Regions from separate parts of the Paenibacillus sp. FSL R5-0810 genome, predicted to be linked through region 1. Evidence: riboswitches for the same ligand, from Rfam matches in the RefSeq annotation. Region 1 holds a riboswitch; the other holds the start of a gene.
The links. Region 1 has a riboswitch for cobalamin ahead of MKX76_RS29100 (ABC transporter substrate-binding protein). Riboswitches for the same ligand answer to the same signal wherever they lie in the genome.
Positions count from the first base shown of each region.

Region 2: it holds a riboswitch for cobalamin, as region 1 does, so the genes downstream of both, MKX76_RS19895 (ribonucleoside-diphosphate reductase subunit alpha) here and MKX76_RS29100 (ABC transporter substrate-binding protein) in region 1, are expected to answer to the same signal.

Region 1 is NZ_JBBOCF010000001.1:6,484,744-6,496,752, forward strand. Features, by position in the region: gene cobD (threonine-phosphate decarboxylase CobD) at 1-609, shown strand, start outside; gene MKX76_RS29080 (adenosylcobinamide amidohydrolase) at 910-1,647, shown strand; gene cbiB (adenosylcobinamide-phosphate synthase CbiB) at 1,644-2,621, shown strand; gene MKX76_RS29090 (histidine phosphatase family protein) at 2,618-3,583, shown strand; gene MKX76_RS29095 (GNAT family N-acetyltransferase) at 3,635-4,150, opposite strand; cobalamin riboswitch at 4,323-4,534, shown strand; gene MKX76_RS29100 (ABC transporter substrate-binding protein) at 4,951-5,961, shown strand; gene MKX76_RS29105 (FecCD family ABC transporter permease) at 5,958-7,004, shown strand; gene MKX76_RS29110 (ABC transporter ATP-binding protein) at 7,004-7,789, shown strand; gene cobT (nicotinate-nucleotide--dimethylbenzimidazole phosphoribosyltransferase) at 7,876-8,943, shown strand; gene cobU (bifunctional adenosylcobinamide kinase/adenosylcobinamide-phosphate guanylyltransferase) at 8,940-9,515, shown strand; gene cobS (adenosylcobinamide-GDP ribazoletransferase) at 9,512-10,336, shown strand; gene MKX76_RS29130 (L-cystine transporter) at 10,546-11,937, shown strand.
Region 2 is NZ_JBBOCF010000001.1:4,463,887-4,475,895, reverse strand. Features, by position in the region: gene MKX76_RS19925 (hypothetical protein) at 50-190, shown strand; gene tnpA (IS200/IS605 family transposase) at 434-907, shown strand; gene MKX76_RS19915 (GNAT family N-acetyltransferase) at 1,103-2,044, shown strand; gene MKX76_RS19910 (HTH domain-containing protein) at 2,225-2,656, shown strand; gene MKX76_RS19905 (IS3 family transposase) at 2,653-3,558, shown strand; gene MKX76_RS19900 (ribonucleotide-diphosphate reductase subunit beta) at 3,680-4,711, opposite strand; gene MKX76_RS19895 (ribonucleoside-diphosphate reductase subunit alpha) at 6,313-8,646, opposite strand; cobalamin riboswitch at 8,841-9,074, opposite strand; gene MKX76_RS19890 (MTH1187 family thiamine-binding protein) at 9,430-9,735, shown strand; tRNA gene MKX76_RS19885 (tRNA-Thr) at 9,849-9,920, shown strand; gene MKX76_RS19880 (dihydrofolate reductase family protein) at 10,196-10,726, opposite strand; gene MKX76_RS19870 (carboxypeptidase-like regulatory domain-containing protein) at 11,770-12,009, shown strand, end outside.

The sequences.
Region 1 (12,009 bases):
GACATCCGGGCAATCGCAGGGGAGGCGCAGCGGCTGGGTACGTGGCTCGTGCTGGATGAAGCGTTCATGGATTTCATTCCGCATGGAGAGAGGCAGACGCTGCTGCCGGAGCTGTCCTCTTATTCAAGGACCGTCATTATAAGATCGATGACCAAGTTCTATGCGATACCGGGACTGCGCCTCGGTTATGCGGTCGGCCATCCGGACGTCATCCAGTCCATGTCAGCCATGCAAGTGACATGGAGCGTCAACGGACTGGCCCTGTTGGCAGGGGAAGCCTGTCTAAGAAGCGGCAGCGAGTATGAGCGGCGAACCCTGGAGCTGATTCATGGCGGGCGTTTGAGGCTGACCGACGGGCTGCAGGCGCTCGGTGTGGACGTGACGCCAGGGGAAGTCAACTATTTGCTGGGAGAGCTGCCGACCGGTTGGACGGCAGCGGCATTTCAAACGGCAATGGGCATGCGCGGTGTCCTGATTCGCAGCTGCGCCATGTATCCCGGACTGGGAGAACGCCATTTCCGCCTGGCTGTAAAGGATGGGGAATCCAACAGCAGGCTGCTGCAAACCGCTGCGGAAGTGCTCCAGGGCTCGTCTCGGCCGGAGGCGTAAAGGGCGGCGCCCTACGTTCCACAGTGTCGAGGCAGCAAGCCTAAGCTTGCGTTACCTGAGGGACAATCGGGTTCGAAGAACAGATTTGTATCTCGAATTCACCAGTCTCCTTCGAATACTGCAGTGATGGCGAGGAACGAGCCAAGCGGGTGGGGAATATGGACAACCAGCCCTCCAAGCATGCCCTACCATGCATCGTGCACACAGGGAGAAGTATGAACGATCTTTAAACTCCCCGTCACTTCGCAGTGACTTTAACCGGGGAGCCATTTCAAATGTTTAGAGCAGGGAGAGAGAGACGTGGCAGTACCTTTTTTGCACATTACGGAGCCATGCAGTTATTCGTCCGCCGTATGGCCCGGCCTGATCGTTTCATCCGAGGGCTACCCGGAGCACCCGCATATCCGCATATCGCTCCCGCAGCCGGCGGATGCCTTGGGCAGCGCGGTGTATGGCGGAGGCTATGCAAGACTGAATCATATCGTTAACCGGTATGTGGACCGGCGCTACGATTGCAGTGATCCCGTGAAGGACATGCACAGCTTCATTCGCGGCTGCGGATACCCGGAGGATGCGACGGCCGGGTTATTAACCGCCGTCCGGCTGAAATATGCGTCAATCTGGGAGGAGGGCGGCTCCCAGGCTTCCATTCTGTGCTGCTCGACGGCCGGAACAGGCAATGCCGCGCGGGCAGGCATCAGCCGGACCACCTTCGCCGCCTATCAGCCTGGCACGATCAATATCATGCTGATGATCGACGGGCGGATGACGCCTGCCTGCATGGTGAACGCGATCCTGACCGCTACGGAAGCGAAAGCGGCAGCGCTCGGTGATTTGGGGATTGCAGATCACGAAACCGGGGCTGCTGCTACCGGGACGACGACCGATGCGATCGTGCTCGCCGTCAGCGGGAATGAAGCCTACGGGGTGGAACACCGCTATGCCGGCACCGCAACCGACCTCGGCGGCATGATTGGACGCCTTGTGTATAACAGCGTTACGGAAAGCGTTCGAACAGAAAGAGAAGAGCGGTTATGACAGCGGTCTGGATCCTATGGGCGGCCGTTGTGATCGATCTGCTGATCGGTGATCCCAGATGGCTTCCGCACCCCGTCATTGGCATAGGTAAAGCGATCCGTGCAGTGGAGAAGCGGATTCGCACCCGTACCCAATCGCCGGCAGGATTGAAGCGGGCCGGCATTCTGCTCCCGCTCATTGTTGCAGGCGGGGCGTATGCGATTACGCTGCTGCTCCTGCTGCTGTGTGCCTCTATTCATCCTTGGCTGGCCGCAGGCGCAGAGGCGGTGCTCATTGCGACAACCATTGCCGTAAAAGGACTGCGCGATGCCGGCCTTGAGGTGTACGGCCATCTTCGTGCCGGAGACCTTCCGGCTGCCCGCCGCTCGCTGGGCATGATCGTAGGAAGGGACACGGCCCATTTGGATGAGCCGGAAATCGTACGGGGTACGGTGGAGACGGTGGCGGAAAATATCGTCGATGCGGTCATCTCCCCGCTGCTGTATGCCCTCATCGGCGGGGCGCCCTTGGCGATGGCATACCGGGCGGTGAACACGCTCGATTCGATGGTCGGCTATAAGAATGAGAAATACGAGCATCTTGGCTGGGCATCGGCCCGGCTGGATGATGTCGCCAACTGGATTCCCGCCCGGCTGACGGCGGGGCTGGTGGCGATCTCGGCCGCGATGCTCTCCTTGCCTTGGCAGAAGTCCATCGCTACCGTCCGAAGAGATGCGAGAAAACACCCGAGCCCAAACAGCGGATTTCCGGAATCGGCGGTGGCCGGTGCGCTCGGCATTCGCCTTGGCGGGGAAAATTCTTATCAAGGGATCGTCTCGTTCCGGGCGTATATGGGAGATCCGGAGCGGGCGCTGAATGCGGAGGACATCCGCATCACGACCCGGCTGCTCCTCGCGGCTTCGGTGATTTTTACCGTGATCGGCACCGCCGTATTGGCGATCGTTATCGCCGCAGGCGGGGGAGCATGGGTATGAGGGAGCCGAAGGATATCGTAAATGCAAACGATGAGGACGTGGGACTGGATGCGATACAAAGCAATAAGGCAATTGACGCAAACGCCGCATTGGAAGCGATCGATGCGGATCAGGCTAAAGCCTTGAACGAAGCGAACGACGTGAATGAGGCGATAGACGCGATTGATGCAAAAGACGCAAAGGACGCAAAGGACGTGAAAAATGCACATCCTGCACACTTTGCATACCATGCGGAGGATAAGGGGGATATTCAGCTGCTTGAAAAAGATACGAGTCCGCTGCAGGTTGTCCTGCACCTGGTCCGCCACGGCGTTACGCGGTGGAATCAGGAGCGGCGGTACCTCGGCCATGAGGATCAGGGCGTGATATCCGCGGAGCTGGAACGGCTGGCCCCGCTGGCGCGGCGGCTCCAAGGCCTGCAATGGGCACGCATATACTGCAGCGACCTGCTCAGATGCAGGCAGACCCTTCGCTATTTGCTGACCGGTAACGAGGTTCAAAGTGCCGGTTTAAATGGCAATACGGAAGTTTTGCCAATTCCGGGAGCGGTGTATGACAGCAGGCTGCGTGAGCTTCATTTCGGCGAATGGGAGGGGAAAACCTACGAGGATTTGAAGGGAAATCCTTTATATCGCCGCTGGATTGAGGACCCGGCAGCTGTTACTCCGCCGGGCGGAGAGAGCTGGGAAGCCTTCGCGTCCAGGATTCAGCATTTTTTGGCGGGATTGCATCAAGATATGTGCCGCAGCTTTGAGAGGGACGAGGACGGTGAAGCCAGAGGACGGGATTCCCAAAGAATTCCCGACCTGCTGGTCGTCACGCATGGCGGCGTGATTCGCCAGATTGCGGCGGCTACGGTTCCGGATACCCCTTTTTGGAGCTTGCGCATCCTGCCGGGTGAGGAGCTTAGGCTGAAGCTGGCCTGGAACGGACTGGGCTGGCAAGGCGAGATCATGAGCTGACAGCCCTGCCATACCCGTTGGCAAGGACCTTGGGCAATCCACAAGAAAGCATCAACGGATCTCCAGATCAAGATGCAAAATATGCTGGATGCCCTGCACGCCCATGACCCGGTATCCCCTGTCACGAAAGCCGGCTTGAAGATAGACGTGACGGGCATGCTCATTGCGGGCGTTTACCGCCAGGGCAATCTCGTTCACTCCCGGCAGTCGCGAGCGAATAAATTCGGGCAGCAGGCGCATGGCAGCCTGGCCGTAGCCCCGCCCCTGCTCCTTGTGATCAACGGATAGGGCGCGAAGGAGCACGGCGCTTTGGTTCGGCGTATAACGGGCGATACGTTCCCCGCGATCCAGGACGAAGAAGGCGACGGGCTTATCCGCCGCGAGCAGAACGACCGGCAGCTTGTCCTCCGTGGGCGGATAACCGTGCTTCTTCATCGCATCGTCCGGAAGCAAAGTGAATCTTCGCTGGTGCTCCGGGAGGGAGAATTGACTCAGCGCGGGAAGATGCTCGGGTTCCAGAACGGTCAGACGAAGTCTCTCCGGCTTTTGGTTTGAAGGAATTTTCATCACGGATTCACTCCCCGTTTTCAAAAAGATGTGATTTCAGGCGAATAATGAACGATAACGAGAACTATCAGTACCATTATACTCGAAGAATGGGATAATCCTTTAGTTGTAAGGGCGGGGGTTATCCCCTATAATCGTGTTCAGAGAAATCCAGCTTGGCTATATAAGCATGATTCATATGATTTGCGAGGGTCCTGGACAGGCAGCCGGGTATTGACGGACTGCCATTCGGGTTAATAGGGAAGCCGGTGCAAATCCGGCACGGTCCCGCCACTGTGAAGCAGGAGACTCCTCCTTAATGCCACTGGGCGCTGATGCGCTTGGGAAGGCGGAGAAGTCGTTAGGCCTGTAAGTCAGGAGACCTGCCCTCGGCAATGAATGACGGTCCTTCGAGGAGAGGATTACGTTCACTTGGACCCGTTTTGATCGCGGGAGCGGCAGGAGCTGTGGAGGTACAGCTTTCCGGCAATAAGCCGCTTTGTTGATGATCAATGCTATATGTTCGCAGGTGTCCTGAAGCTGAAACGTAATCCCCGATTCCTTATTCGTCAAGGAATCGGGGATTTTTGCTGGAGAACGAGAAGGCAATGCCAGCCTCCTGATTCCCGCTCCGGGGAAACACCGGTATTCCTCTTCCTAACGGATAGCAGGGGTACCCGGAGGTTTAGGTCCCGGCGGAACCAGCCGGTTCTCCTTATACATGCGAGGACAGTCGTTTTCATACCCGGTAAGGATCGGAATTGAAGTTGTGAAATATGCAGGCTAGGGTTCTCAATGATGACGTAGGGGGAAACAAGAAAATGAAAGCAATGTTGAAATCATGGTCCGTCTTGATCGTGGCGATGCTGATGGCGCTGTCGCTGATCGCCTGCGGTAACGCCGAGGATGCCGCGCCGAATAGTGCGCCTTCGGAAACGCCTGCCCAGCAGGAGAAGCCGGCTGAACAGCCTGCGGAGGAGCAGGGTGCGCTGAAGACGCAGTATCCGCTCACCGTTAAGGATGCGACCGGAACGGAGGTCACCTTCGAGAAGGCGCCGACCCGTATCGTATCCCTGGCTCCGTCCGAGACGGAAAAGCTGTTTGCCCTCGGGCTGGACGAGGAAATCGTAGGCGTGTCCGATCTGGATGATTATCCGGAAGCCGCGAAATCCAAGCCGAAAATGGGAGGCTTCCAGGTGAATGAAGAGGCTGTAATCGCAGCCGAGGCCGATGTCGTGTTCAGCGCGTCGATGAATGCGGAAAACGCGGAGAAGCTCCGCGGGATGGGCGTGAAATTGTTCGTTAACGATCCGTCCACGATTGAAGAAGTCATGTCTTCCATTACGCTGGTCGGACAAATTACCGACCGTCAGGAAGAAGCGCAGGCTGTGGTCGGGCAGATGCAGCAGGAGCTGGCAAGCGTTACGGAAGCGGTGAAATCCGTGAAGGAAGAGGACAAGAAGAAAGTGTACGTCGAGTTCTCGCCGGGCTGGACCGTCGGCAAAGGCGAGTTCATGGATGAGATGATCACGCTGGCCGGCGGCGTCAACGCAGCCGGGGATACAGAGGGCTGGTTCGAAATTAGCGAGGAGAACATCATTGCGGCGAATCCGGATGTCATTCTGTATTCGAGCAATGTTGTCGACGAAGCCACCAAGAAAACGCTGGACCAGATGATTAAAGAGCGCGACGGTTGGGATCAGATCGAAGCGATCAAGAACGACCGGGTCATTGCGATGGACGATAATCTGCTGAGCCGTCCGGGGCCGCGCGTCACGCAAGGTTTGATTGAAGTGGCCAAAGCCGTTTATCCGGAACTGATGACACCATGAGACAAAAACTGGCGGGTTACGGAACGGCCGGCATTGTCCTGCTGCTGTTGACTTTGATCGTCAGCCTCGGAATCGGCTCGGTCCACCTGCCTGTTAGCGAGATTGGAGCGATGCTGCTGCATCGGCTGCCTTGGCTCGGCGATGCGATCGTCCCGGGCTGGGAGGTATCCTCCGAGCAGATTTTAATGAAGGTGAGGCTCCCGCGCATTCTGCTGGGAATGCTGGTCGGCGCCTCGCTTGCGGTGGCAGGAGCGGCGTTTCAAGGCGTGCTGCGCAATCCGCTGGCTGATCCTTTTACGCTGGGCGTGTCTTCCGGAGCAGCGCTAGGAGCGGCGTCCCTCATTTTTTTCGGAATGGAGTATTCCTTTGCCGGAGGCTACACGCTGCCGTTGGTTGCCTTTCTGACCGGAGCGGGTACGCTGTGGGTCGTTCTGCTGCTGGCACGGGATCAGGGGAAGCTGCCGGTGCACGGACTCATTTTATCCGGGGTCGTAATGCAATCCTTTCTCGGCGCCGTCGTTTCCTTCTTAACGGTGATGTCCAAAGACACGGTGAACCAGATCCTGTTCTGGACGATGGGAAGCTTGAGCATGCGCGGATGGTCCTACGTGGCCATCCTTTTCCCGTATTTTGGGGTAGGGCTTATTTATTTGTGGAGCCGCTCGCGGGCTTTGAATCTGCTGTCGCTCGGCGAAAGGCAGGCTGCCCATATGGGACTGAACGTTGATCGGCTGAAGACCAGCGTTCTGGTTGTAGCTACGCTTCTTGCAGCCGCGGCCGTATCGGTCTCGGGCGTGATCGGATTTGTGGGACTGGTGGTGCCGCATATGATCCGGCTCATGACGGGCTCGGATTATCGTGTCATTATTCCGATATCCGCGCTGGGAGGCGCTATTTTCATGGTGTGGTGCGATACGGCGGCGCGATCCGTGCTCGCTCCGACTGAAATTCCGCTCGGGGTGGTCACTGCGTTTATTGGCGCTCCATTCTTTGCGTACTTGCTCTACCGGAACAAGAAGCGGCGCAGGGAGGGATTCTCATGATGATCGTTGCCCAAGGGCTGTCGAAGGCCTATGGCCGCACGCAGGTATTGTCGGAGGTCGAGCTTCGGGTCCGAAAAGGCGAATGGTGGGGCATCATCGGGCCGAACGGCAGCGGCAAGTCTACGCTAATGCAGCTGCTGTCCGGTGTGGAGCGGCCTTCCAAGGGAAGTGTTCGGCTTTTGGACCGCGATATCGGAAGCTATAGCCGCAAGGCGCTCGCCCGAATTATTGCCGTGCTCCAGCAGGAGGGACTGGACCCGACTGATTTTACAGTACGGGAAGTGCTCGAGATGGGGCGTTATCCATTCCTGAACTGGCTTGGTCGGGAGGAGCAGGATGCGGCACCCCTGATTGATAGCATCATGGAGAAGCTGGAGCTTCGCGATATTCAGGAGCGGCGTCTTACGGAGCTGAGCGGCGGCCAGCGGCAGCGGGCTGCGCTTGGCAAGGTGATGGTGCAGGAGCCGTCGCTCTTGATGCTGGATGAACCGACGACCTACCTCGATATTCATTACCAGCTTCAATTCATGGAGATGGTGGATGCTTGGAGACAGACGACGGAAATTACCGTAATCAGCGTCCTGCACGATTTGAATCTGGCCGCGCAGTTTTGCGATAAGCTGCTCGTGCTTCATGAGGGGCGCGTTGCAGGAATGGGGTCACCGGAGGAAGTGCTGACCGAGGCGTATATCAGCCGGATATTCCGGGTCATGCCTTCCGTCGTCAAGCACCCCGAGAACGGCGCGCCGCAGGTGCTGCTCACCGCGAACCGGTCGAGAAAATAAGGACCGGCAAGCCTTGTCCTTGCCCGGAGCGCACGGATTCGGATAAAGTAAAAGCAAGCGAGATAAGTAAAAAGGAGGCTTCGTGCATGAAGGAGCTCATGGACCGATTGACGCGATCGGTTGGAACAATCACCGCGCCCGATGCTAGGGCGCAGGCGGAAGCCGCCGCCTATTTGGACAAGCTGACGAAACCTCCCGGGAGCCTTGGCAAGCTGGAATCGCTGGCGATTCAGCTCGCGGGAATTACCGGGACGATCAAGCCCTCATTCGAGAAAAAGGCCGTCGTGGTCATGGCTGGTGACCATGGGGTGTGCGAGGAGGGCGTCAGCGCCTTCCCGTCGGAAGTAACGCCCCAGATGGTCATGAATTTCCTGAACGGCGGCGCTGCCGTCAACGTATTGGCCCGTCAAGCGGGCGCGGACGTGCTGTGCGTGGATATCGGCGTTGCGGCTGACCTGTCCCATGAACGTCTCCTTTCCCGTAAAATTAATAAAGGAACGAAAAATATTGCAAAAGGGCCTGCGATGACGAGGGCGGAGGCGGAGCAGGCGATTCTGACCGGCGCCGAGGTAGCCGCCGAGCTCTACTCCCATGGAACCCGGGTGTTCGTGACCGGGGAAATGGGGATCGGCAACACGACGCCGAGCGCCGCCGTCTTCGCGGTTCTGTCCGGCAAGCCTCCGGCTGAGGTCGTGGGGCGGGGAACCGGCGTTAGCGACGAGCGGCTGATGCATAAGATCCGCGTTGTCGAGCAGGCGATTACGGTCAATCGCCCCCTGGCGGAAGATCCGGTGGATGTGCTGGCCAAGGTCGGCGGGTATGAGATCGGCGGTCTGGCCGGACTCATTCTCGGCGCGGCGGCCAAGGGTTGCCCTGTCGTTATCGACGGCTTCATATCCAGTGCAGCCGCTCTGATCGCTGCGGCGATTTGCCCCGAATCGCGTTCCTATATGATCGCTTCACATAATTCGAAGGAGCGTGGACATGCCCTGCTGCTGCAAGCGCTGGAACTGTCTCCGATGCTGCATATGGACATGCGTCTTGGCGAAGGAACCGGGGGCGTGTTATGCCTTCATATGATAGAAGCCGCCTGCCGGATTATGAGCGAGATGGCAACCTTCGAAAGCGCGGGAATAAGCGGAGGCGAATTATGAACCCATTAAGCTCGCTCGTAACGGGAGGCGCCCGGAGCGGCAAGAGCTCGTTCGCCGAGAAGCTCTGCATGAAACGGTCGTCCTCGGGCCTTTATATTGCGACGGCTCAGGCGTATGACGATGAAATGAAGGAACGGCTTCGGATTCATCAGGACAGGCGCAGCGATGCGGATTATCGCTGGGAGACGGTCGAAGAGCCCGTCGCCTTGCCGGAGCTGCTCGAAACGCTCGGCCAATCGGCATCGGATGCGCCAGCGGTCGTCGTGGATTGCCTGACGCTGTGGCTCACGAACGTGCTGCTTCAGGTCGAGCCGGAAGGAGCCGCGGCTATGGAGGAACGGCTGCAGCTGGATATCGGCAGGCTGGCCCGAGCCGTTCAGACGTATCCCGGAACGGTGATTCTGGTAACGAACGAAGTGGGATCGGGGATCGTCCCCGAGTACCCGCTCGGCCGAATATTCCGCGATTGGGCTGGGATGATGAACCAGCGGCTGGCACGGGTCTGCCATGAAGTATTTCTCGTAACCGCGGGGATTCCGATGGAAATCAAGAGCAGGGAGTATCGAATATGAACAGGATAATGGAAGCGGCTGCGGCCGCTTTTCAATTTTTATCAAGGTTTCCGATCCGGCGGGAGATTCCCTTTACCCCGGAGGTTCAGCAGCGAAGCGTTGTCTTTTATCCGCTGGTAGGGGGCGTGATCGGCCTGACAGTGGCACTGCTGGGGTGGGGATTAAGCTTAGCTCTCCCGGTCTTTCCGGCATCGGTTATCACATTGACCGTCTGGGTGGGGCTGACGGGCGGTCTTCATCTGGACGGATGGATGGACAGCGCGGACGCCCTCCTTAGCCATCGGTCGCGGGAGCGGATGCTCGAGATTATGAAAGACAGCCGGGTTGGGGCAATGGGGGTTATCGCCTGCACGCTGCTTCTGCTGCTGAAGGCTTCGCTGATTCAATCGATTTTTGAGCTGTCGGGCGGGGACTTGAAGCAGGAAGCTCTTCTGCTTGTGCTCGCACCCGTCTGGAGCCGTTGGTTTATGGTGCACGCAATGTACCGCTGGCCTGTAGCAAGAGGCAGCGAAGGGCTGGCTGCATTGTTCAACGGATTATCCAGCCTGCGGAGGCTGCAGGCCGGCTTGATGGCGGTTCTGGTCACGCTCGGGGTCATCGTCATGCTGGGGCTGGTCACGGATTCAACACATCTTTGGATCACCGGATTAGCGGCACTCGTTCTTGCGCCGTTCCTTACCTGGTTGATTGGAGCGGCCGTAGCAGGACGTATGAGCCGGCGCCTCGGCGGCCTCACGGGAGACACCTACGGCGCATTGAATGAACTGCTTGAAGCAGCCGTTCTGTTATTTGTGGTTCTGCTCCTCCAGCATTGGGGATAGGATAGAAGTAAATGAATTTATCTTGGTAATCCGATCTGTATAATCGAATTGATCGGATGCCGGGAGCACCAATTTCCGATAAGAATCGGGAAGAACGGGTAATGTAATGTTTAGAGTGGGCGGTGAGTTGGAAATGAATACATACTAGCGCACTTATCCCCACAAGGATGGTACAACTTAATCCGAAATGAGAATGGAGGAAGCAAAGGATGGAAACGCTTTGGGTCGTTATCAATGTCCTTGTTTTGATTCTGCTGGTCGGTATTTTGTACTGGATGCAGAAAAAGCATTACTCGTTTACCAAGCGTGTCTTCGCGGGCTTGGGTCTGGGCGTTCTGTTCGGCGTCGTTCTGCAGCTCGTTTACACTTCTGACTCCGATATCGTGGCCGATTCAGCGGATTGGTTCAATTTGGTCGGCTACGGCTACGTCCGGCTGCTGCAGATGATGGTCATTCCACTGATCATGGTATCGATCATCTCGGCTATCACCAAGCTGAAGGGCGGGCGCAATCTCGGCAAAATGAGCGGGCTCATCATCGCCGTGCTAATGCTGACGACCGCGGTGGCCGCGACCGTCGGGATCACGACCGCGCTGTCCTTTGATCTGTCTGCGGTCAACATTCAGGGCGGAGCGGCAGAGGAGGAGCAGGGCGCACTGCTGCAGGAGCGGCTTGGAGACATCGAGGATCGTACGCTGCCGCAGCAGATCCTTGATTTCATACCGAGCAATCCGTTTGAGGATATGACGGGCGCGAGAAGAACGTCCACGATCGCGGTCGTTATTTTCTCGGCCTTCATCGGGATTGCCGTGCTTGGCCTGGACCGGAAAAATAAAGAGCAGGCCGATACGTTCCGCGGCATCATCTCCTCGGTCTATGGGGTTGTCATGCGCATCGTGACGCTTGTGCTTCGCCTGACGCCTTACGGCATTCTCGCGTTGATGGCCAAGACCATCGCGACGACGAATCTGCAGGTTATTTTGAACCTGATTGATTTTGTCTTGGCTTCCTACGTGGCGTTGATTGTCATGTTTATTGTCCATCTTGTGCTGCTCGCCTTGTTCGGCTTCAATCCGTTTACGTATGTGAAAAAGGTCTTCCCGACGCTGACGTTTGCGTTCACCTCGCGCTCCAGCGCGGCGACCATCCCGCTTAACGTCCAGACGCAGAGCAAGAAGCTCGGCGTATCGGAGGGGATCGCGAATCTGTCCGCATCGCTTGGCGCCACGATCGGGCAGAACGGCTGCGCCGGCATTTATCCTGCCATGCTGGCCGTTATGATCGCACCGACCGCCGGCGTTGATCCGACCTCATGGTCCTTCATCCTGACCTTGATCGTCGTCGTCATGATCAGCTCATTCGGTGTCGCCGGCGTCGGGGGCGGGGCTACGTTCGCATCGCTTATCGTTCTCTCCACGATGAACCTGCCGGTAGCGCTGGCGGGACTGCTGATTTCTGTCGAGCCGCTGATCGATATGGGCCGGACGGCGCTGAACGTCAATGATTCCATGACGGCAGGCGTCATTACGGGGAAAGTGATGAATGAAGTGGATAAGGATGTATATAACGATAAAAACATTCAACTAGATATGGTCCAGTAGTAAACGCTCAGGGATTCAACAGCCATCCTGGGATGTCTCGTACCGTGCATCGTGCATAGCGGGAAAAGCAGA
Region 2 (12,009 bases), 2.0 Mb from region 1:
ACGGCAGGTTAGGAAAGTTCATTTTTTAACGAAGAGGAGGAGTATTCGGATGAAGAAGAGATCGCTTGTTTCGTTGTCCCCCGGCATCGGATACTCCACCGCTGTTTTCTTTGATCTTGGCCAATCACGGGAGAAGTGTGTCCACAATTGGAAACTGAACGCGACCGTTATCCTGCGATCGGCCTCATGATCATGTAAGGATACAGTGGAATAAACGCCACAGGTCGCTTACCTGTGGTGCATGGATCGGCAGCGTACGCCACAGGTATAACCTGTGGTGTTTTTTGTTTATGGCTTTAGCCAGTTGAGCTCGCGAAGCGTGCGAAACAAAAAACCACCCGCTATGCGGGTGGAGGGATCGAGGGTTTGACCAACAAGACCATTCCGATAAAATTGAGATGTTCAGGCTCAATAATGAAAGGAATGGTCTTAGATGGCAAACAAGAGCTATAGTTTAGCTCACACGAAGTGGATGTGCAAGTACCACATTGTGTTCACCCCGAAGTATAGACGGAAAGAGATTTATAATCAAGTGAGGAAAGACTTAATCGAAATTTTCAAACGATTATGCAAATACAAGGGAGTGGAGATAATCGAAGGCCACATGATGCCCGATCATGTACATATGTTGGTAGCAATTCCCCCAAAAATCTCAGTATCATCATTTATGGGATACCTGAAGGGGAAAAGCTCACTCATGATATTCGAGAAGCACGCTACCTTGAAGTATAAATATGGTAATCGAAAATTTTGGGCGGAGGGATACTACGTCAGCACAGTGGGCTTGAATGAAGCCACCGTGGCCAAATATATCCGTGAGCAAGAAGCACACGACCAGGCAATTGATAAACTGAGTGTGAAAGAGTATGAAGACCCATTCAGCAAAAACAGTAGCAAGAAGAAGTAAACCAGTTTAACTGGTAAGTGAAAGTGACAAATTACACTGAGCCTGAACAATTTTATTGTCAGGCTAGCGTCTTTAGGCGCAGTTTGGCAACAAGGGGTTATACCCCAAGAGCAAACCACCCGTTTGACGGGTGGTTCTGATTTTGCCGCATAGGAGATGCGGTCATATCATCCTATCGAAGAAGGAGAGATTTGTATGCAGCTGCAAGGGGAACGTGTTGTTGTGAAGCCTGTGGAGCTTTCGGATGCCGAAGCTCTGCTGAAGCTGGAGAAGGAGAATCGGGATTTTTTCCAGCGGTTTACGGGAAAGCGTGACGAGCATTTTTTTACCAAGGAGGGACAGATTGAACGGATCCGGAAGGCGGTGGACGATCGGGAAACGGATCAAGGCTACTTGTATGTCATAGTATTGCGGGACACCGGGCAGATCATCGGTGAAGTCATGCTGACCGAGCCGGTGCGTGGGAATTTGCAGAGCTGCTGGATCGGCTATTTTCTGGATAAGTCATTCAGTGGGCAGGGGTACATGACGGAAGCCGTTCGGCTGGTCGTCCGCCACGCCTTCGAAGAGCTGCGGTTCCACCGGATCGAGGCGGGGGTCATGCCGCATAATCTCGGTTCGATGAAGGTGCTGTTGAAAGCCGGGTTCCATAAGGAGGGCATCGCCCGTAAAAACGTCAACATCAACGGACGGTGGGAGGACCATCAAACGCTGGCTATCCTAAACGAAGCCGATGAGGAGAAGAACCCCTTGATTGAACGTTACAATCCGTCCGTCATTGCGCCGCCGCTCGGTCCGTACACCCATGTCACCAAGGTGCCGCATGGAGCCGCGCTGCTGGTCTTCTCCGGCCAAGTCGGAACCGATCCTGAAGGGAAGCTGCCGGATGACATGAAGCAGCAGGTGGAGCATACGCTTGCGAATATTCAGCGGTTGCTGGAAGCCGAATCGCTCACGGCGGACCATATCGTCAAAATCAATATTTGGGCAGTGGAAGAGGTAGATTGGAGCCATTTCCATGAGGTGTGGGCGAAGTTCCATGGCGGTCGGCCGCCGGCGATGACGATGGCTTATGTGCCGGGGCTTGCGATGCCGGCGCTGAAGGTCGAGATCGAGGTATGGGCGGCTGCCGGATAAAAATCATCATGTCATCCATTCAAGGAAATTCATCATCATCCACCGTGTAATCCATCCATGTAAAAAACCTCCGCCATCCCTTTGTGAACTGTGACCCATAAGATGGACACTTTGAAAAAAGTGACTTCTTGTGGGTCATTTGTGTTTTAATCAAGGTATGTGACGAGGAGTGATACGAGAATGGGGAAGTTGAAACGGGTGCTCTTTACCGAGGAGCAAATGAGGAAGCTGGAGGAGAATCCAAACGTACACCATGTGACCGAGGCGGCCATTACATACACACCTGCATTCAAGCTGGAGGCGCTGAAAGCCTACAAGCAGGGGCAGACACCTTCAGAAATCTTTATTCGTGCCGGCTTCGACCTGGACGTTATTGGTCATAAGAAGCCCAAGGACAGCTTAAAACGGTGGCGTGAAACCTTCGAACTGTACGGTGAGGAAGGTTTGGCTACAGAGCGGCGCGGTAAGGGCAGTACAGGGCGCAAGCCAACTGGTCAGTTGTCAGCCGAAGAAGAATTGAAACGGGCTAAGGCCCAGATCAAACTGCTTGAAGCTCAAGTGGACATGCTAAAAAAGCTCGAAGCGCTCGATCGGCAGAAGAAGAAACGCTGACGCCCTCCGAGCGCTATGAGATCATAAATCGCACCATTCGGGCATATGGCCTGAAACGAATGACACGCTATCTATGCGAGCTCGTGGAAGTAAGTCCAAGCGGCTATTACAGGTGGCTGGGGACGGAAGAAGATCGTCAACTTCGTGCTGCCGCCGACGAGCAGGACATCCTTCTCATCAAGCAGCACTTTGACGCGCTCCGCGGCAAAGCAGGTGCGCTTGTGATTAAGATGCGGCTGGAACAGATAAGCGGCGTTGTCATGAACCACAAGAAGATTCGCCGGCTTATGAAAAAGGCAGGCTTGGTAGCCGTAATCCGTCAGGCGAACCCCTACCGCAAGATGGCTAAGGCAACTCAAGAGCACAAGACGTGTCCGAACCTGCTGGAGCGAAAGTTTGACCAAGGCGAACCTGAGAAAGTGTTTCTCACTGACATCACTTATTTGCGCTATGGAAGCGGACACTGGGCATACCTTTCCTGCGTGAAGGACGGGGCGACCAGGCAGATCCTTGCCGACAGCGTGGCAGCAACACTCGAGCTTCCAATTGTCGAGCGGACGCTACAGCGTCTTTTAGAGCGATTAGATGGAAACATTCATCCAGAAGCGATTCTGCACTCCGACCAAGGGATGCACTACACGCATCCTAAAACCCGTCTTCTCATTGCTAAGGCAGGATTTAAGCAGTCGATGTCGCGCAAAGGCAATTGCTGGGACAACGCCCCGATGGAATCATTCTTCGGTCACTTGAAAGACGACGTTGATTTTAGCGATTGCCAAACTATTGATGAAGTGAGGGTGCGAGTGAAGGAGTACATAAGCTACTACAACTCAGAACGATACCAGTGGACATTAAAAAAGATGACCCCCGATGAATTCAGAGGTCATCTGCTTGCTAGCTAAGCTCTAGGCGGTTTATTTCAAACTGTCCACAAATCGGGTCACAGTTCATTGCAGGGATGGCGGAGGTTTTGTCTATGAGCGATAGAAGCTTAGCAGATCCGAGCTCACCGGCTGGTGCAGCTTACAGATCGTCAAACCCGTTATCGTCGCCGACTTTCCCGTAGTTGCGAGACTTCGCTTCGAAGAAGTCGGTCTTCGTCGCATTCAGCGCTTCGTCGGAGAACGGCTTGATCCATGGCATGCAGTTCACGTCCACGCCTTCATACGCCTTCTCCAGTCCCATCATGGTGATGCGGCGGTTGGCGATGTATTTGATGTAATCGGACAGCTCGTTCAGATCGATGCCGCGCACATTGCTCAGCGTGTAATGCGCCCAGTTCGTCTCCAGCTCGACCGCGCGATCGATCGTGCGGTACACGTAATCGATGTTCTCCTTCGTGTTCAGCTCAGGGAAGTCCTTGAGCAGCTGCTTGAACACTTCAGCGAAGAAGTAGCAATGCTGGTTCTCGTCACGCTGAATGTAGGAGATCATTTGGCTCGTTGCCATCATCTTCTGATCACGGGCCAGGTTATAGAAGAAGGCGAACGTACTATAGAAGAAAATGCCCTCGAGAATCAGGTCGGCGACCATCGCTTCAAAGAAGGATTGCGGCGACGGATTGTCCCGGAAGCTCTGGTAAATGTTCGAGATGAACTGATTGCGCTCCAGGAGAACCGGATCATGCTTCCAATATTCGAAAATTTCCTTTTGCTCCTGCTCCGTAACGATCGAGGAGAGCACATAGGAGTAGGATTGGTTATGAACGACTTCCTGCTGCCCGATAATGGCCGAGATGGCCTCAAGCGAGGAGTCGGTGAAATAGCGCTTCACGTCGCCGACAAACATCGTCTGCATGGAATCCAGCACAGCCAGTAGGGAGATGTTGATCTTGAAGGTGCGCTGCTCCTCCGGATCAAGGTGCGGGAATTGCTGCGCATCCTTGGACATCGGGATTTCGTCCGCGATCCAGTGGTTCAGCAGCAGCACCTTGTACAGCTTGTACATATGAGGCATCCGAATATCGTTCCAGTTGAGGATCCCTGAGCATTCGCCCTCAATGATCCGTGTGGAGCGGTTAGGTGCTTCGGTATTGAATATTTTTTGCATTTGCATAACCATTCTCTCCTTGCATTTATAGTAGGGCGGGTATCAACAGGACGGGTATCCACTCTCCGGCCGCTGTTGTCCGCCCTTTGCCTGAATGTATTGTGAAGGGTGCAAAGGGCTCCCAAAGGCGGACGTAAACTCCTCCGATTGGATACCCTTACCCTTGTAGTCTTTTTTATAGCTTACTCAACGGATGTTCGCTTCGCGCTCGACTAAACGCAAGCAGCCCGCTCATTGTGTTTGCGCCACATGAGCAGCGAATCCCCAAAGGGAGAGCGATCCTTGCAGGAAGTTGCACCAAACACGCAAGCAGCCCGCTCATTGTGTTTGCGCCGCATGAGCAGCAAATCCCGAAGGGAGAGCGATCCTTGCAGGAAGTTGAACCAAACACGCAAGCAGCCCGCTCATTATGTTCGCGCCGCATGAGCAGCGAATCCCAAAGGGAGAGCGATCCTTGCAGGAAGTTGAACCAAACACGCAAGCAGCCCGCTCATTATGTTCGCGCCGCATGGGCAGCGAATCCCGAAGGGAGAGCGATCCTTGCAGGAAGTTGCACCAAACACGCAAGCAGCCCGCTCATTGTGTTTGCGCCGCATGAGCAGCAAATCCCGAAGGGAGAGCGATCCTTGCAGGAAGTTGCACCAAACAAGCAAGCAGCCCGCTCATTGTGTTTGCGCCGCATGAGCAGCGAATCCCGAAGGGAGAGCGATCCTTGCGGGAAGTTGCACCAAACACACAAGCAGCCCGCTCATTGTGTTCGCGCCGCATGAGCAGCGAATCCCGAAGGGAGAGCGATCCTTGCAGGAAGTTGCACCAAACAAGCAAGCAGCCCGCTCATTGTGTTTGCGCCACATGAGCAGCGAATCCCAAAGGGAGAGCGATCCTTGCAGGAAGTTGAACCAAACACGCAAGCAGCCCGCTCATTATGTTCGCGCCGCATGGGCAGCGAATCCCGAAGGGAGAGCGATCCTTGCAGGAAGTTGCACCAAACACGCAAGCAGCCCGCTCATTGTGTTTGCGCCGCATGAGCAGCAAATCCCGAAGGGAGAGCGATCCTTGCAGGAAGTTGCACCAAACAAGCAAGCAGCCCGCTCATTGTGTTTGCGCCGCATGAGCAGCGAATCCCGAAGGGAGAGCGATCCTTGCGGGAAGTTGCACCAAACACACAAGCAGCCCGCTCATTGTGTTCGCGCCGCATGAGCAGCGAATCCCGAAGGGAGAGCGATCCTTGCAGGAAGTTGCACCAAACAAGCAAGCAGCCCGCTCATTGTGTTTGCGCCACATGAGCAGCGAATCCCCAAAGGGAGAGCGATCCTTGCGGGAAGTTGCACCAAACAAGCAAGCAGCCCCGCTCATTGTGTTCGCGCCGCATGAGCAGCAAATCCCGAAGGGAGAGCGATCCTTGCAGGAAGTTGCACCATCAAAGCACGCATGAAATCATTCGTCCCTGCGCCAACATTCCAGCGTTCCCGCAGGGAGAAAGCGCTCCTAGCACCAAAGTACCTGGGAGAAGAAGCGCCTCACCCAATCATTCCACAAACTTGCGGGTGTCCAGAGGGCAGAGCCCTTGGGGCCCTCCCTTGGAAGGGAGGGTTTGGGTGGGTTCGTTAGCTAGCACAGCTTTCGCATTCCTCAATCGTCAGCGCACGGCTGCGCACATAGTACGTTGTCTTGATGCCGGCTTTCCAGGCATGCAGGTGCAGGTCCAGGAATTCCGATGCCCGGATGTCAGGACGAACATACAGGTTGAAGCTTTGCGCCTGGTCCACATGACGTTGACGGGCAGCAGCCATTTTAATGGACCAATGCTGGTCGATCAGGAAGGCTGTTTTGTAATACCAGATTGTTTTTTCAGACAGATCCGGAGCCGGGTTGGCTACTTTATATGTCGTCTTTTCTTCATAAGACAGCAGCTCATACAGCGGGTCGATGCTTGCCGTAGAACCGGCAATGATCGACGTGGAGCCGTTCGGTGCGATCGCGAACATCCACGCGTTGCGGACGCCATTCTCTTGAACTTCCTTCTGCAGCTCGCGCCACTGCTCGGTCGTTACGAATTTACCTTCATGCTCGCCGTCGGTGTAACCGCGGAACGTAAAGTATTCGCCGCTTTCCCAGGCAGAGCCTTTGAATTTCGGATAGTGGCCTTTTTCCTTGGCCAGCTCCATGCTGGACTTCACGAGCAGGTAATTGATGTGTTCGTACAGATTATCATTGTATTCAACCGCTTCGTCGGATTCCCAGCGGATGCCTTCGAGAGCCAGCAGATGATGCAGGCCGAAGGTGCCGAGTCCGACAGCGCGGTACTGGCTGTTCGTATATTGAGCTTGCAGCACTTCGATATTGTTGATGTCGATTACGTTGTCCAGCATGCGAACCTGGATCGGTACGAGCCGCTCCAACACGCCGGCAGGCACTGCACGCGCCAAGTGAATGGAGTTCAGGTTGCAGACAACGAAATCGCCAGGGATTTTCGAAATCACGATCCGGGTTTGGCCGTCTTTGGTGACGAGCTCTTCTTGCTCAACCACGGTTGGCGACTGGTTCTGCATGATTTCCGTGCACAGGTTCGAAGAGTAGATCATGCCGTGTGCGGAGTTCGGGTTCGCACGGTTTACCGTATCGCGGTAGAACATGTACGGAGTTCCGGTCTCCAGCTGGGATTTCATGATCCGCTTCATAATATCGATCGCTTGTACGGTAATGCGCGGCAGGTTCGGATTCGCCAAGGCCTCCGCATATTTCTCGCGGAACGCGCCTTGACCCGGCGTTTGATCGTAGAAGTCCTCAAGACCGAGCGGGCGGCCGTTCTCATCTTTCCAGCCCATGATCTTCTTCACTTCATGCGGGCAGAACAGGCTCCATTCTTCACGGGCTTCAACAGCCTCCATGAACAGGTCAGGCAGACATACGCCGTGGAACACGTCATGGGCTCTCATGCGCTCATCGCCGTTGTTCAGCTTCAGATCAAGGAAGGACAAAATGTCCTTGTGGAACACGTCCAGATAGACCGCAATGGCGCCTTTGCGTGTGCCGAGCTGGTCAACGCTCACCGCCGTGTTGTTCAGCTGGCGGATCCAAGGGATGACGCCGGAGCTGGTGTTCTTGTGGCCGCGGATATCGGAGCCGCGTGCGCGGACCTTGCCGAGGTAGACGCCGATGCCGCCGCCCATTTTGCTAAGACGGGCTACGTCGGTGTTGGAATCGAAGATGCCTTCCAGGGAATCGTCAACGGTGTCGATGAAGCAGCTGGAGAGCTGGCCTGCGACCTTCTTGCCGGCGTTGGACATCGTTGGCGTTGCGGCCGTCATGTACAGATTGCTCATTGCCCAGTACGCTTCCTTAACAAGCTCGAGGCGTTTGTCTTCAGGCTCCTGGTGCATGAGGAACATGGCAATGACCATGTAGCGCTCCTGCGGGAGCTCCATCACGCGCCCGTCGAAATCCGTTGCAAGGTAACGCTCGGCCAGCGTCAAGAGACCGATGTAATCGAACAGCAGGTCGCGGCTTGGATCAATGCACTCGCCAAGCTCCTCGATTTGCTCCTTCGTGTAGCAGGTCAGAAGGTCTTCACGATAGATGCCCTTCTGGACGAGCTCCGTAATGAGCGGATAGAAAGCGCCGTAAGGCTCTTCCGGATAGGCTTTGTAGCGGCGGTTGTGGGCCGCTTTTTTATATAAAGATGTCAGGAATGAACGAGCCGCCGCAAATTTCCAGTCAGGCTCTTCCTTGGATACGAGCTCAAGCGCGGACATCGTGAAGGCATTGCTGATTTCCTCGCCGGTAACTTGCTCACCGCGGAGTTTGGAATTCACGCCTCGAAGCAGGCGCTCCTTGTCTAGCATGTCCAATCCCTTCAGGATCCGGTCGGCATAGACGGAGAGGCGAATTTCATCAAAGGCAAGCTGACGGTTGTTTGGTTTAACTACGAGCTGGGGCATACAAAAATCCTCGCTTTCTTTGGGGGAAATTGAAAAAAGAACATGAAAAAAACATTTTCTAAAACCTAAGGGCAGGCTTGAAAATGTCCGTGCGCTGTGGATGGTTTGAATAAAGCTGACATAAGCCCATATTTGGGCATGATGTTATGTACAGACGCAAGTTTCACGAACACATCCCTATAACCCCGTAGGTCGGTGTCTGAAGTATACAGGCAGGTCTCCTGACTTAGGCCGTACATATTCGGCGTCTTCCCAAAGTTCGCTTTCGGGGAACTTCAGTGACGTATTGCCAAACTGCCGGCAGCTGCATATGCATAACAGCCCCGAGGCCTTTACAGTGGCGGGTCCGTGATGGATTTTCACCATGCTTCCCTATTAAGCCGGGCTGCCTGATAGGCTAGCGCGGCACCTGTATACACTATATTTGGTTGTCGTTAATCTAATGTAACCCAATATCTTGTATCTGTAAACCAATTTCTTAAAAATAAACGCAAGGAGAATTATAGCAAACGGACAGGTAATATGCTAGTTGGCCAACCGTCAAAACCGCTCAAGATTCCATGGATTGTGACCAAATGCGACGGTTTTTGCGCGGATTCCGCATCGGTTGCGTTTTGACAACGGATCGTATGACCCATATAAAAATTTGATCTTGGACATACAAGATATTGTGTGTTGACGACTTTGCGAAATTTTGAAAAGACGCCCCGGAATTGATATGATATCTATATCGGATTCAACCACGTTGTGGATGAATGGAATGCTTCGAGGGAGGTTATTGTGATGGCAATTGCAGAAGTAACGGTCATTCCGATCGGAACGGCAACGACCAGCTTAAGCTCATATGTGGCGGAAATGCAGCGTATATTGAAGCAACAGGAGGGAATTACGTACGAATTGACTTCGATGAGCACGATTATTGCAGGGGAGCTCCCTATGATTTGGCGTGCGATCGAGGCGTTGCACGAGGCGCCGTTCTTGTCGGGTGCTAAGCGGGTATCCACCTCTGTCAAAATCGACGACCGGCGCGACCGGGCATCCTCAAGCAAGCAGAAGATCCAATCGGTGCAGGAGAAATTAGGCGGGTAATGCAACCCCTCCTATAGGGTGTTTTTTCCATTAATGAGGGGCTTGCATTTTCCCGCCGAAGGAATATAATATATTTTGTTGTTCCAAAAACGAATGACAACTTCAACAAATTCGCTGGTGTAGCTCAGGGGTAGAGCAACGCACTCGTAATGCGTAGGTCGGGGGTTCAATTCCCTTCACCAGCATCCTTAGAAAGTCAATAACGGCGCGGTTTTCCGAGTTTTCGGAGACGGCGTCTTTTTCGTGTTTTTGGCCGATCTTTTACCATTTTTCTACCCTTTTAGCCAATTGAAGTGGGTTTTTCGCCATCAATTAGGGATTCAATATCCTTTTGAAAAATAAGTTCTAGACTAACACACAGTAACCTAAACAGCGGCAGCCAAGAATGAAAAAATAAAGTCATAGACCGCCGCTGTTTATCGAACTATCGTCCCCTTAGGTCGCTGGACCAACCGCAAAACTAAACTGGAACGTAGGTCAACCTGATCACCTGCTCGCCAATGCGATCGCTTGCCACGAGGCGCAGGGGCGGACGCGGTCCGGCGAAGAACGGCTTGCCGTGACCCAGCACGACGGGATGGAGATAGAGTCGATACTCATCAACGAGACCGAGCTCCGTTAGACTGTGCGCCAACTCCGGCCCGGCAACTTCAATGTCCCCTTCATGCTGAGCCTTCAGCCCCCGTATGGCCGCTGAGAGGTCGCCCTCGATCAGAGAAGCGTTCGGTCCGACGGACTTTAACGTCCTCGACACCACCCACTTCGGTTTGCTTTGCCACGCAGCTGCGTATTCCCGTTCCTGCGCATCCCATTCAAAAGGGTCTTCGTCCCAATATCGCATAGTCTCATACATACGGCGCCCGTACAGCATACCCGTCAGACCGCGCACGTCTTCGATGAAATGAAGGAATAGCATGGGGTCGCGCTGAAGTGCCATGTGGTCGACGAACCCGTCCAGAGACTGATTCAACGCGAAAACGATTTTTGCCATGTGATTGACTCTCCTCCCTGTTTTTCTTGCACATTCATCATCAGGATTACACGTTCCATATGCAGCCTCCTCTATGTCTAAAATTTTATCATCCAACGGCATGCCCGGTTTCTCATGGATTGCTAATGTGGCACAGCCCGACCGAATACAACTTTAGCTTAGACGATTCAACCATATATCCCGATTTACATTGCTGATGCTATATCATTGATTTCAACTATAAAATCCGAATACCCATTAAAAATCCCCGAAGTATTAGCTCACGGGCTTCAGTCTTCTAACAGAACTTCTAACAAATCTTCTAACGGCCAAGAAATACTTCGAGAACCTTAAACGGATTATGGCGCATAAAAGCCCATAACTAATAGACCTCCGGAACCCTGTAGAACCTTTCCGAAACCTACGGTGTCGCACTTGTAATGCGTAGGTCGGGGGTTCAATTCCGCGTTTTTTTATTTCCTGCAGGGGCGTGATAGTTCGTGAAATGAATTAAATGGTTGATCAGAAATCTATCTCCATGATACATTCGCACATTCTGAATATTATTGCCGAAATGTCCAGTCTAAGGGCGTCTATGCTCATAAACTGTACTATTCCAAAATGCGAGGAGGTAAATATCAGTGGGTTATGAAAAGCCTTGTTACAACGGCTACGGGAATGCAGTAGGTATTGTTCTGGTTTTATTTATTCTCTTGGTTATTATCTTGGGAACTTTTTGGATTTAATCACACAACGGCAAGAAAAACATTGTAAATTTGTTTAGAATTCATTCATCTCTGTTGTGATGTCATGTCAAACTCATGGATCATCCCTTTGGTTTGGGGGCGGCGATTTACCGTCCCCATGAAAGCTCTCCTACACGATAGTCAGCTTATTCGGAATGCCAAATACATAAGCAAGAGGCAAAATCATCGACAGAAAGCTTTTTCGACGTTGTTCAGGTTAGTAACTGCTTAAAAAGTAAGAGTATCGTCAATAGACCAGTCGCTTATAAACGCACAAGCATATATTGAGTTGAACGATTGGTGAAAGGAGGTTTTGTTTTGCCGATTTCCGACTTGTATAAACTTCAACCAAGTGCTCCAGTTACCGTAGATGGACATGAAGAAGAGAGTGTCAATTTAGCACTTCAAGCCTCACCCAACACCTCCGTTGGTGTCGTGCAGGGGACAGTGCTGCTGCCGAATGGAAATCCGATCCCCTTTGCCACAGTACAATTATATACTTCACAAGGGGTGCCATTTGAGCATGTTAACAGCAACCCTCAGGGGCAATATATCATA